DNA from 2 places in the Halomonas kalidii genome. Region 2 is predicted to be linked to the other one. Evidence: predicted binding sites of a transcription regulator. Region 2 holds the regulator's gene; the other holds the start of a gene.
What was found. The regulator sigma-54, encoded in region 2, starts transcription at its own class of promoters, with help from an activator protein. The targets are predictions, from matches to a motif close to TGGCACNNNNNTTGCTNT.
Positions count from the first base shown of each region.

Region 1: a site for sigma-54 is predicted at 2,970-2,987, ahead of QLQ85_RS15770 (HAD-IIB family hydrolase). Genes of this name have one in related genera too.

Region 1 is NZ_JASCQN010000049.1:49,597-55,454, forward strand. It holds gene QLQ85_RS15760 (MBL fold metallo-hydrolase RNA specificity domain-containing protein) at 1-676, opposite strand, end outside; gene QLQ85_RS15765 (glycosyltransferase family protein) at 780-2,000, opposite strand; gene QLQ85_RS15770 (HAD-IIB family hydrolase) at 1,997-2,932, opposite strand; gene glyA (serine hydroxymethyltransferase) at 3,149-4,414, opposite strand; gene QLQ85_RS15780 (hypothetical protein) at 4,546-5,858, opposite strand, start outside.
Region 2 is NZ_JASCQN010000025.1:273,509-279,366, forward strand. It holds gene yjgA (ribosome biogenesis factor YjgA) at 1-64, opposite strand, end outside; gene pmbA (metalloprotease PmbA) at 181-1,521, shown strand; gene QLQ85_RS05905 (HPr family phosphocarrier protein) at 1,518-1,787, opposite strand; gene rapZ (RNase adapter RapZ) at 1,791-2,711, opposite strand; gene ptsN (PTS IIA-like nitrogen regulatory protein PtsN) at 2,761-3,231, opposite strand; gene hpf (ribosome hibernation-promoting factor, HPF/YfiA family) at 3,238-3,546, opposite strand; gene QLQ85_RS05925 (RNA polymerase factor sigma-54) at 3,648-5,063, opposite strand; gene lptB (LPS export ABC transporter ATP-binding protein) at 5,214-5,858, opposite strand, start outside.

The DNA of each region.
Region 1 (5,858 bases), on a different contig from region 2:
GGCGGTGGTCACGATCGCCGTAGGTGCTCTCCATCAGCACCAGGTCGGCATCAAAGACCTTCTCGGGATCCTTCATCAGCACCGAGCCGGGGTTGCCCAGATCGCCGGAGAACACCAGGCGCTTGATCTGGCCGCCGGAGGGGATGCCGAGCTCGACGATGGCCGAGCCGAGGATATGACCGGCATCACGGAACACCAGGGTCGTGCCACCGGGCAGGTTCACCGGCTGGCCGTAGCCATGGGACTCGCAGAGCGCCAGGGTGCGCTCCACGTCCTCGAGCTCGTAGAGCGGCTCGACCGGCGGCTTGTCGTTGCGCTTGCGCCACTTGTTCTCCCACTCGATGTCCTTGGCCATGACGAAGGCGGCGTCACGCAGCATGATGTCGAGCAGGTCGCGGGTACCGCGGGTGCAGTGGATCGGCCCGCGGTAGCCCTCGCGCACCAGCTTGGGCAGCAGCCCCGAGTGGTCCAGATGGCCGTGGGAGAGCACCACCGCCTCGAGCTGTCCGGCCAGGGCGCCGAAGGGCCTGGCATTGGCCGCATCGGCATCGCTGCCCCCTTGGTGCAGGCCGCACTCGAGCAGCAGCCGGTAGGCGCCGCCGTCGCCGTCCACCTCGATGAGATAGCGCGACCCGGTGACCTCGCCGACCGCCCCCTGGAATGTCAGTGTCGACATGGCGTCTCGATCCTTTCCCTGCGCAACCATGCCTTCAGCATACTGGATCAAGCCGGCTCGCGCCCTGCCCGATGCGGACTCGGTGGTGGGGGCTTGCGCTGGATCATACCTGGCCGGCGTTGTCGCATTCCACGGCCTCGGCCATGCGTTGCGGCAACTCGGGAATCGCCGCCTTGACACGGTTCCAACTGGGGATGAAGGGCCGCTCGCCGGGGTTGTCGAGGAAGGCACTGCCCGCCTCGAGCAGGTTGGCGGCGAACAGCTCCACCGCGCGTTCCTCGTCGTGGCGATCCAGGCTCAGGCCGTTCATCACCGCATCGTGGTCGTAGGCCTCGATCAGGTCCAGCGCCAGGCGATAGTAGGTGGCCTTGAGGGTACGAAAGCCCTCGGCGCTGAAGGTCACGCCCTGGGTCGCCAGCTTGCGGTAGAGTGCCTTGGCGATATCCAGGCTCATGCGGTTGAGCCCGCTCGAGGCGTCCTCTTCCGAGACCGGCTGGTGCTTGTGATCGTAGGCGTCGGCCAGGTCGACCTGGCACAGCCGCTTGGTCGAATAGTTGCGGTGCACCTCGGAGAGCACGCCGATCTCCAGGCCCCAGTCGGCGGGGATGCGGATGCCGTCGAGCACCTCGGCACGCATCGAGAACTCGCCGGAGAGCGGGTAGCGGTAGCTGTCGAGGTACTCCAGGTAGGGCAGCGGCCCGTGCATCTTCTTGAGCGCCCGCAGCAGCGGCGTGACCATCAGCCGCGAGACCCGGCCGTTGAGCCGCCCCTGGGCGATGCGCGGGTAGTAGCCCTTGCAGAACTCGTAGTTGAAGTGGGGGTGGGCGACCGGATAGAACAGCCGCGCCAGCATCCCGCGATCATAGGTGAGGATGTCGCAGTCGTGCAGGGCGACCACGGCGCCACGCTGCGAGGCCTGCACATAGCCGGCGCAGTACCAGACGTTGCGGCCCTTGCCGGGCTGCTGGGGGGCCAGCCCCTGGGCCTCCAGCTCGGCATCCAGCGTCCGCAGCCGGGGGCCGTCGTTCCACAGGATGCGGTGGTGCTGGGGCAACGCCGAGAAGAACTCCCGGGCGTGGAGGAACTGGCCACGGTCGGCGCGATCGAGCCCGATCACCACCTCGCCGAGGTAGGGTACCCGGGCGATCTCGTCGACGATATGCGCCAGTGCCGGCCCCTCGAGCTCCGAGAACAGCGACGGCAGGATCAGGCTCATGGGCCGGCGTGCCGAGAACCGCACCAGGTCGGCCTCGAGCTCGGCCAGCGGGCGACGGGTCAGGTTGTGGAAGTCGGTGACGATGCCGTTCTGGTGGAAGTCACTCATGCCGCCTCCCCCGGGGCTTCACGCCCGCCGAGCCGATGGGTTGCTTGAGCCTCCGCCGGTATCACCCGGCGGTCGGCTCGCCCCCACCAGTAGGCCACCCCCTCGGCCCAGCCGGCGGGGCCGGTCGCCTCGCTGCGGTAGAGCGCCGGCTGCTGCGGCGACACCTCGAGCCCATGACAGCCGCGGATCACCACCGCCTGGTCGACGCTCTCGAGCATGGCGATATCGTTGGGGCCGTCGCCGAGCCCCAGGCTCAGGGGACGGCTGCCGCGCAGCGCCTGGAAGCGCTCGATCAGCCAGCTCACGGCGCTGCCCTTGTGGGACTCGCCGGTGACATGCCAGAAGCGCCCGCCGCGGACCAGGCGCAGGCCGTCGCCCTCGAGCCCCTCCCGGAAGGCCACGAGCCCGTCGTCGTCATCGGCCCAGATCAGCGGTTCGCTGCCTTCGCGCATCCGCGCCAGTCGCGCCTCGGGTTCCGCCAGGCCGGTGAAGTCGGTCAGCTCCTCCAGCGACATCTCGCTCATGGTGGTGAAGGTGACACCGAGCCGTTCACGCCATACCGCGAGCCGCTTGCGGATGAAGCCGATGTCCACCCCCAGGGTCTTGATCACCAGGCCGTCGGGGCCGGGGCCGCGATCCAGCCGGGCGTGGCACCAGGCCGGCGGCAGCCCGGCCACGGCGCCGTTCTCGGCGATGAAGGGGGTGTCCGCCAGGCCCATGGCCCGGCGCAGCGGCACGATCTCGCTGCGGGTCTTGCTGGTCACCGGGATCACCGGCACCCCGAGCGCTTTAAGCCGGGCGAGCCAGGGCCGTGCGGGCGACCAGTCGTAGCTGTGGTGATCGAGCAGCGAACCGTCCAGGTCGGTGAAGAGCAGACGCGGGCGCAGGGCGGGGTCCTGGGTGACCGAGTCACGGGAAGGGTGCTGGGGCATGGCGTGTCGGCTCCATGGTGGTGAAGTCGACATGCCTGATGCAGGGAGCGTGCCAGTCAGGGCGATAACCGGCACGCAACGGCGTCTCACCACCGACCGTCCGGCAGCGGCAACCGCTGCCGGATGACGGCGCACACCGGAGAAGTACATGAAAACGCCCCCTCGTGGTGCACCATGAGGGGGCGTCGCGTGCGGGGCGCTCTCGAGCCCGGCTCCTCAGCGATAGACGGGGAAGCGGTCGCAGACGGCCTCGACCTTCTCCTTCACCTCGGCCTCGATGGCGGCGGTATCATCGCCGGCAGCCATGACGTCGAGGATGTCGCTGATCCAGCCGGCCAGCTCGCGGCATTCCGCCTCACCGAAGCCACGGGTGGTCACCGCCGGGGTGCCGATACGCAGGCCCGAGGTGACGAAGGGGCTCTGGGGGTCGCCCGGCACGGCGTTCTTGTTGACGGTGATGTGGGCGCGGCCCAGGGCGGCGTCCGCGTCCTTGCCGGTCAGCCCCTGCTTGATCAGCGAGAGCAGGAAGAGATGGTCCTCTGTGCCGCCGGAGACGATGTCGAAGCCGCGCTCGATGAACACCCCGGCCATGGTCTGGGCGTTCTTGACCACCTGCTGCTGGTAGGTCTTGAAGTCCGCTGCCATGGCCTCCTTGAAGCAGATCGCCTTGGCGGCGATGACATGCTCCAGGGGACCGCCCTGGATGCCCGGGAAGACCGCAGACTGCAGCTTCTTCTCGATGTCGGCGTCGCCCTCACTGGAGAGGATCAGGCCGCCGCGCGGGCCGCGCAGGGTCTTGTGGGTGGTGGTGGTGACCACATGGGCGTGGGGCAGCGGGGTCGGGTAGACACCGGCGGCCACCAGGCCGGCCACGTGGGCCATGTCGACCAGCAGATAGGCACCCACCTCGTCGGCGATCTCGCGGAACTTCGCCCAGTCGATGATCTGGGAGTAGGCCGAGAAGCCGGCGATGATCATCTTCGGCCGGTGCTCGCGGGCGAGTCTGGCGACCTCGTCGTAGTCGATGCGACCGTTCTCGTCGATGCCGTACTGCACGGCGTTGTAGTGCTTGCCGGAGAAGTTGGGACGGGCCCCGTGGGTCAGGTGGCCGCCGGCGTCCAGGCTCATGCCCAGCACGGTGTCGCCCGGCTTGACCAGCGCCTGGAAGACGGCGCCGTTGGCCTGGGAGCCCGAGTGGGGCTGGACGTTGGCGTAGGTCGCACCGAACAGCTCCTTGGCATAGTCGATGGCCAGCTGCTCGACGATGTCGACGTATTCGCAACCGCCATAGTAGCGCTTGCCGGGATAGCCTTCCGCGTACTTGTTGGTCAGCTGGCTGCCCTGGGCCTCCATCACCCGGGGACTGGCGTAGTTCTCGGAGGCGATCAGCTCGATGTGCGCTTCCTGACGCGCGCTTTCCTTCTGCATCGCATCGAACAGGGCATCATCGAAACCGGCAATCTGCATGTCACGGCTGAACATCGGCGGGAAACCTCGCATCACGGGAAGAATCTGAGCTCCGCATGATACCCCAGCCCATGACGGCTTTCACTTGAAAGGCCGTCATGGGCATCACCATCTTTTCTCATGCAGGCTTTAGCCAGGCTACAGCGTCAGCGGGTCTCGACGCTCAGCGACAGCCTGTCCGGCACGCCCATGGGATCGTCGGTCCAGGTCGCCAGGTTGCTCTCCGCCGGCAGGGTGATGTCGATCGCCAGTTCGCTGGCGCTGCCCTCGAGCAGGTCGACCAGCCCCATCAGGATAGACTGCACCTGGGCGCCGAACATCATGCCGAACCCCTGGGCCTGGGTGCGTAGCTGCTCGATGTACTGGGCCTCCGTCACCCCCTCCATGGCGGCGCCCAGGGTGGCCAGGCGGGCGAACAGCCCCTGGTCGGCGAGCGTCAGATGGAGATCGCCGCCCAGCAGCGTGGCCGCCTCGAGCAGATCGCTATCGGCGAAGACATCGGCCGGGGCGACGCCGTCGGGCAGCACCACGGGCAACTCGATGTCGAAGAGCAGGCGCAAGGCATCATGGGCGGTCACACGGCTCTCGCTGCTCAGGACGCTGCGACCGCCCTCCTCTTCCCAGTCGCCGAGGAAGGCGGCATCCAGCCGCAGCTCGCCGCTGCCGTCGGTGAGCACGTTGCTGGCCATGCGCAGTCGGGTCCGCTCCTCTTCCGGGGCGAGTGCGATCATGCGTGCCAGATCGACATGGAAGTCCTCGAGGCTCAGGCCGCCCGAGCCATCGCCGAAATCTCCATCGAGATCCAGGGCCGCCAGCGTGCCCACCAGACGGTCCGAGGCGATATCGAGGTCACGCAGGGCCAGCAGGGCCAGGCTCTCTTCCTGGTCGCCATCCAGCCCGGCCAGACCCTCCAGGCGCAGGGAGCCGAGGGTGAAGGAGCCGCTTCCCAGGTCGTCCAGGTCCTGCCCGGTGCCGGCCACGTCGGTGATCTCCAGCATGCCGATGGCGTCGTGGGCCAGCGACTCGCCACGCACCCTGGCGATGGTCAGGCGGCCCTCGCTCCCGCGGAAGGCCGCCCCCTGGAAGAGCTCCTCGGCGAGTTCCGAGGCCAGGTCGATGACGATGTCGTCGATGGCCAGGCTGCCGAAGCTCACGTCTTCCGGCACCAGGTCGCCATACAGCGGGAAGACCGCCTGGGACGGCTCGCCGAGCACGATGCGCTCGGCACTCATCAGCGGCAGCTCGGTCAGGCCGTCCTCGATCCGCAGCCCCTCGAGGATCACCTCGTCCGGGCTGTCGTAGTCACCGTTGACGATGTAGCGGGCGAGACGCAGGCGCTCGCCCTCGTCGGTCTCGAAGACCAGATCCTCGGCGGTGGCACGGCTGCGCAACAGCGCCCCGGAGACCTCGCCGAGCTCGACACTGCCGTGACCACCGAACATGGCACGCAGGTCGGCCT
Region 2 (5,858 bases):
TGACGGGCTCGTCATCCGACTGGGTGATCTGCGCGAGCAGCTCACGGGGAGATTCCTGGGACATGCCGCTTCCATCGGTTGAGGTCGGGATGGACGATAGTATATCAGCCCGCAGCGACGGGCTGTGCAACGCATCATGAGTGAACCGGCCCCGCGGGGCCGGTCGACGAGGAGAATCGCATGACACAGGCTTTCGATGCCGCTGCCCAGCAGTCACTGCTGGAAACCCGCGCCGAGGCGGCGCTCGAGCTGGCCGGGCGGCTGGGGGCCGACGCCTGCGAGGTCGGGGCCAGCGTCGACCAGGGGGTCGGCATCAGCGTGCGCGAGGGCGAAGTGGAGACCGTCGAGCTCTCCCGTGACCAGGGCATCGCGGTGACCGTCTACGTCGGGTCGCGCAAGGGCAGTGCCTCGTCCAGCGATGCCGGCGAGGCCTCGATCCGCGCCGTGGTCGAGAAGGCCCTGGCCATTGCGCGCCATACCGGCGAGGACCCGGCCTCGGGTCTGGCCGATGCCGGGCTGATGGCGCGCGAGCTGCCGGATCTCGACGTCCACCACCCCTGGGACCTGACCACCGAGCAGGCCATCGAGCTGGCGCTTGCCTGCGAGGCCGCCGGTCGTGGCATGGCGGGGATCCGCAGCTCCGACGGCGCTTCGCTCTCCAGCGGCGAGGGCGTGCGGGTCTACGCCAACAGCCATGGCTTTCTCGGCAGCCAGCGGGGCAGTCGCCACTCGCTGTCCTGCATGCTGATCGCCGAGGATGAGGGGGGCATGCAGCGGGACTACGACTATACCAGTGCCCGCCATCCCCGGGACCTGATGGCGCCCGAGGCGGTGGGCGAGAGCGCGGCGCGGCGGACCCTGCGCCGGCTCGGCGCGCGGCGCCCGGCCACCGGACGCCTGCCGGTACTGTTCGACCCGACCGTGGCCGGCGGGCTGGTGGGGCACCTGATGAGTGCCATCGCCGGCGGGGCCCTCTATCGCCAGGCCTCCTTCCTCTGCGACCGTCTGGGCGAGCCGCTCTTTCCCGAGTGGTTCAGCCTCGGCGAGAAGCCCATGGAGCGTGGCGCCATGGCCAGCAGTCCCTTCGACAACGACGGGGTCCAGACCCGTGACAACGTCTTCGTCGATCGTGGGCGGCTGGCCAGCTACATGCTCTCGGCCTACAGTGCGAGGCGCCTCGGCCTGCAGACCACCGGCAACGCCGGCGGCGCACGCAACCTGCGCATCACGGCGCCGCTGGCGTCCCGCGAGGCATTGCTGGCCCGCATGGGGCGCGGCGTGCTGGTCACCGAGCTGATGGGGCAGGGGGTCAACGGCGTGACCGGCGACTACTCCCGCGGCGCCGCCGGCTTCTGGGTCGAGGATGGCGAGATACGACACCCGGTGGAGGAGTTCACCATCGCCGGCAACCTCGAGGGAATGTTCAAGGGGCTGGCGGGAGTCGGCGACGACCTCGATACCCGCGGCAGCATCCATACCGGCAGCTGGCTGGTCGACGAGATGATGGTGGCGGGCGGTTAGGCGTCCTCGTCGAAGCGGGCCTCGAAGAGTGCCTCGAGGGCGTCGAGCACCGCCTCGGCGTCCTCGCCTTCGGTACTGATCGTCAGCTCGGTGCCGCAGGGGGCGGCCAGCATCAGCAGCGACATGATGTTGGCGGCGTCGGCATCGCGGCCGCCGTGGCTCACGATGACCCTGGCCTGGAAGGGCTGGCAGCACTGGACCAGCTTGGTGGCGGCGCGGGCGTGCAGGCCACGCCGATTGTTCAGGGTAAGCTTGCGTTGCGGCACGCCTCAGGTTCCTTCGTCATCGTTCTCGGCCGGTGGTGGCTCCGACGGGCGGGGGAGGATGTTGTGAATGCCCAGTTCGCGATGGCGTAGCCGCACACTGGGACAATGCCCGGCGAGGTGCCGGGCCAGTCGTTCGGCCAGGTGGACCGAGCGGTGCTGGCCGCCGGTGCAGCCGATGGCCACGGTCAGGTAGCTGCGATGGCTGGCCTGGTAGGCGGGCAGCCAGCGCTCCACCCAGGCCAGGATATCGTCATGCATCTCGCCGACGATGGGGTAGCCGTCGAGGAACTCGATGACCGCGGCGTCGCGGCCGGTGTACGGCCGCAGTCGGGGGTCCCAATAGGGGTTCGGCAGGCAGCGGGCGTCGAAGACGATGTCGGCATCGAGCGGCACGCCGCGCTTGAAGCCGAAGGACTCCACCGTCAGGGTCAACTGGTCGGTCCGGTGGTTGGCCACCTGGTCGCTGATTCGCCGACGCAACTCGTGCACCGAGAGTCGCGAGGTATCGATCACCAGGTCGGCCAGGTCGCGAATCTCGGCGAGCGCCGTCTCCTCGGAATCGATGGCCTCGGCCAGGGTCATGTCGCTGTCCCGTGTCAGCGGGTGACGGCGGCGGGTGGCCGAGTAGCGCTCGAGCAGGATGCGGGCATCGGTGGTGAGGTAGATCACCTGGCCGTCGATTCCGCGCGCGCGCACTTCCTCCAGCAGGGTGGGAAAGCGCTCCAGTGCATGGGGCAGGTTGCGCGCATCGATGCTCACCGCGATCGAGGTGTGGGGCGAGTGATCGCTGCTGAGTTCGTCCACCAGCGGGCCGAGCAGCATGGCCGGCAGGTTGTCGATGGCGTAGTAGCCGAGGTCCTCGAGGGCCTGCAGTGCGATCGACTTGCCGGAGCCGGATCGGCCGCTGATGATCACGAGCTGCATGGCGGGTCTCCTGGTCGTGTGACTGGCCGGGTGGCCCGGTGAGCGACGATCAGCCCGAGGACTGTCGTCGGATCGCCTCGATGAGTCGCTCATGGAGCTCGCGCTGGCTCGCGCTCTTGCGCAGCCGGCCGCGGGTCTCGGCATCGTTCATCACGCCCGCGACCTGGGCCAGCAGCGCGAGGTGGGCATCGTCGGCCTCTTCCGGTACCAGCAGCACGAAGATCAGGTCAACCGGCTCGCCATCGATGGCGTCGAAGTCGATCGGCTCGGCCAGCTTCAGGAAGCCGGCAAGGGGAGCCTTGCAGTGCGGGTCGCGGGCATGGGGAATGGCGACGCCGTTGCCGATACCCGTGCTGCCCAGCCGCTCACGGCCGATCAGGCGGCCGAAGACTTCCTGGCTGTCGAGGCTCGGTGTGTTCTGTGCGATGAAGGTGCTGAAGAATTCCAGTACCCGCTTCTTGCTTCCCCCGGGCACGCCGAACAGGGTGCGCTCGGGGGGCAGGATGGCTTCGAGTGTCATGATGGATCAGCGGGCACCGGCGCCCTGGGCGCGGGCCTGGACCTTCTCCTTGTGCTTGACCAACTGGCGGTCCAGCTTGTCGGCGAGCGCATCGATGGCGGCGTACATGTCACCGTCCATGGCCTCGGCGTGCAGATCGGCACCGGCGGCATGCAGGGTGCAGGCGGCCTGCTGGCGTTCCTTCTCGACGGAGAGCGTTACCTGCACGGTGGTGATGTTGTCGTAGTGGCGTTCCACGCGAGTGAGCTTTTCGTTCACATAGTCACGCAGGGCGTCGGTCAGTTCCACATGATGGCCGGTGATGTTGACTTGCATGACACGCTCCTTCGTCCTTCGATTGGTGCCTCGATTGTAACCCTTTTTCCTGCCCTGCAAACCCCCTGCTGAGGGCGATGCCAGCGGCGACTGGCGCTCACTCACCTTAGCCGCTTGCGCTCGCTGGAGGAGGCGATGCCCATGGCCTCCCGATACTTGGCCACGGTCCGCCGCGCGACGCTGATGCCGGCCTCCTCGAGCAGCGTCACCAGCTTGCTGTCGGAGAGCGGCTTGCGTGGCGGCTCCTCCTGGATCAGCTTGCGGATGCGGGCGCGGATCGCGGTGCTCGAGTGAGCGTCGCCATCCCCGTTGCCGACCTGGCTGGAGAAGAAATACTTCAGCTCGAAGACGCCGCGGGGGGTGTGGATGAACTTCTGGGTGGTGACTCGCGAGATGGTCGATTCGTGCATCTCCACGGCCTGGGCGATATCGGCCAGTATCAATGGCCGCATCGCCTCCTCGCCCTGCTCGAGGAAGTCGAGCTGGCGCGCCATGATCTCGCGTCCTACCCGCAGCAGGGTGTCGTTGCGGCTGGAGAGGCTCTTCATCAACCAGCGGGCCTCCTGCAGGTGATTCTTGAGGAACTGGTTGTCCTGGCTCTTGTCGGCGCGGCGAATCAGTGCCGCATAGTCGGGTTGGATGCGTAGCCGTGGCAGGGCCTCGGGGTTGAGCTCCACCTGCCAGCCGCGGTTGTCGTGACGGGCGACCAGGTCGGGAATGACGTAGTCGTTGTCGGATTCCGAATAGCGACTGCCCGGCCTCGGGTCCAGTGAGCGCACCAGGGCGATCACCTCGTCGAGGGCATCGTCATCGAGGCCGAGTCGGCGCTTGAGCAGGCGGCGGTCGTCACCGGCCAGCGCTTCGAGAAACTGGCGCACCAGGCGCCGGGCCTGGGGCAGCAACGGGGTGTCGTCGGGCAGGGCGGCGAGTTGCAGCATCAGGCATTCGCGCAGGTCCCGGGCGAAGATGCCGGTCGGCTCGAACTGCTGCAGGCGCAGCAATACCTGCTCCACCTCGCGACTCTTGAGTCCCTCGAGCCCCTGGTTCTTGAGCCCGTCACGCAATTCGTCGAGCGGCTGGGCCAGGTAGCCGGCGCCGTTCACGGCATCGATCAGGCTCTCGGCGATGTGTCGCTGACGTTCGTCCAGGTCGGTCATGGCCAACTGCCAGGCGAGGTGGTCCTGCAGGCTCTGGCCCGAGGCCTGGCGCTCGAAGTCTGGGCCCTCGCCGCTGCCGGCGGGAGAGGCGCCCAGATCCTGGTAGGTGTCCGACCAGTCGCTGTCGACCGAGAGTTCGCTGGGGATCTCGCTGGCCCAGTCGTCATCGGCAGGCTCGCTCGCTGCCTGTTCGCCGAAGCCGTCATCGAGCTCCAGCATGGGGTTCGACTCCAGGGCCTGCTGAATCTCCTGGCGCAGGTCCAGGGTGGAGAGCTGCAGCAGGGCGATGGCCTGCTGCAGTTGAGGCGTCATGGTCAGCTGGGTGCCGACACGCAGTTGCAGGGATGCTTTCATGGCCATGAGAGGTGTGTGCTCATTCGCCGAAAACCCCCACCCTAGTCCGCTGCCCGGCGCGTTGCAAGTCTTTTATTAGCAATAAGCATGCCATCGGCAATTTTCATGCCGCCATGCTGCAATAGCCTTTATATCAGTAAGTTGCGGTAGATGTGGTCAGAGGCGGAAGTCTTCGCCGAGGTACACTTCACGCACCCGCTGGTTGGCCAGGATCGCCTCGGCATCGCCCTCGGCGATGATCTGGCCGTCGCCGACGATGTAGGCGGTATCGCAGATATCGAGGGTCTCGCGCACGTTGTGGTCGGTGATCAGGACGCCGATATCACGGGCCTTGAGCTGACGGATGATGGCCTTGATCTCGCCCACCGAGATGGGGTCGACCCCGGCGAAGGGTTCGTCGAGGAGGATGAAGGCGGGTTCCGTGGCCAGCGCCCTGGCGATCTCCACCCGGCGCCGCTCGCCGCCGGAGAGGCTCATGCCGAGGTTGTCGCGGATATGGGTGACATGGAAGTCCTCGAGCAACTGCTCGAGCCGTGCCCTGCGCCCTGTGCGGTCGAGGTCCTGGCGGGTCTCGAGGATCGCCATGATGTTGTCGGCCACCGAGAGCTTGCGGAAGATCGAGGCTTCCTGGGGCAGATACCCGATACCGGCCCGGGCTCGTTCGTGCATGGCGGCCTTCGTCAGGTCGAGGTCGTCGATGTGGACCTCGCCGGCATCGGCGCGAACCAGCCCGACGATCATGTAGAAGGAGGTGGTCTTGCCGGCCCCATTGGGGCCGAGCAGGCCGACGATGCTGCCTTG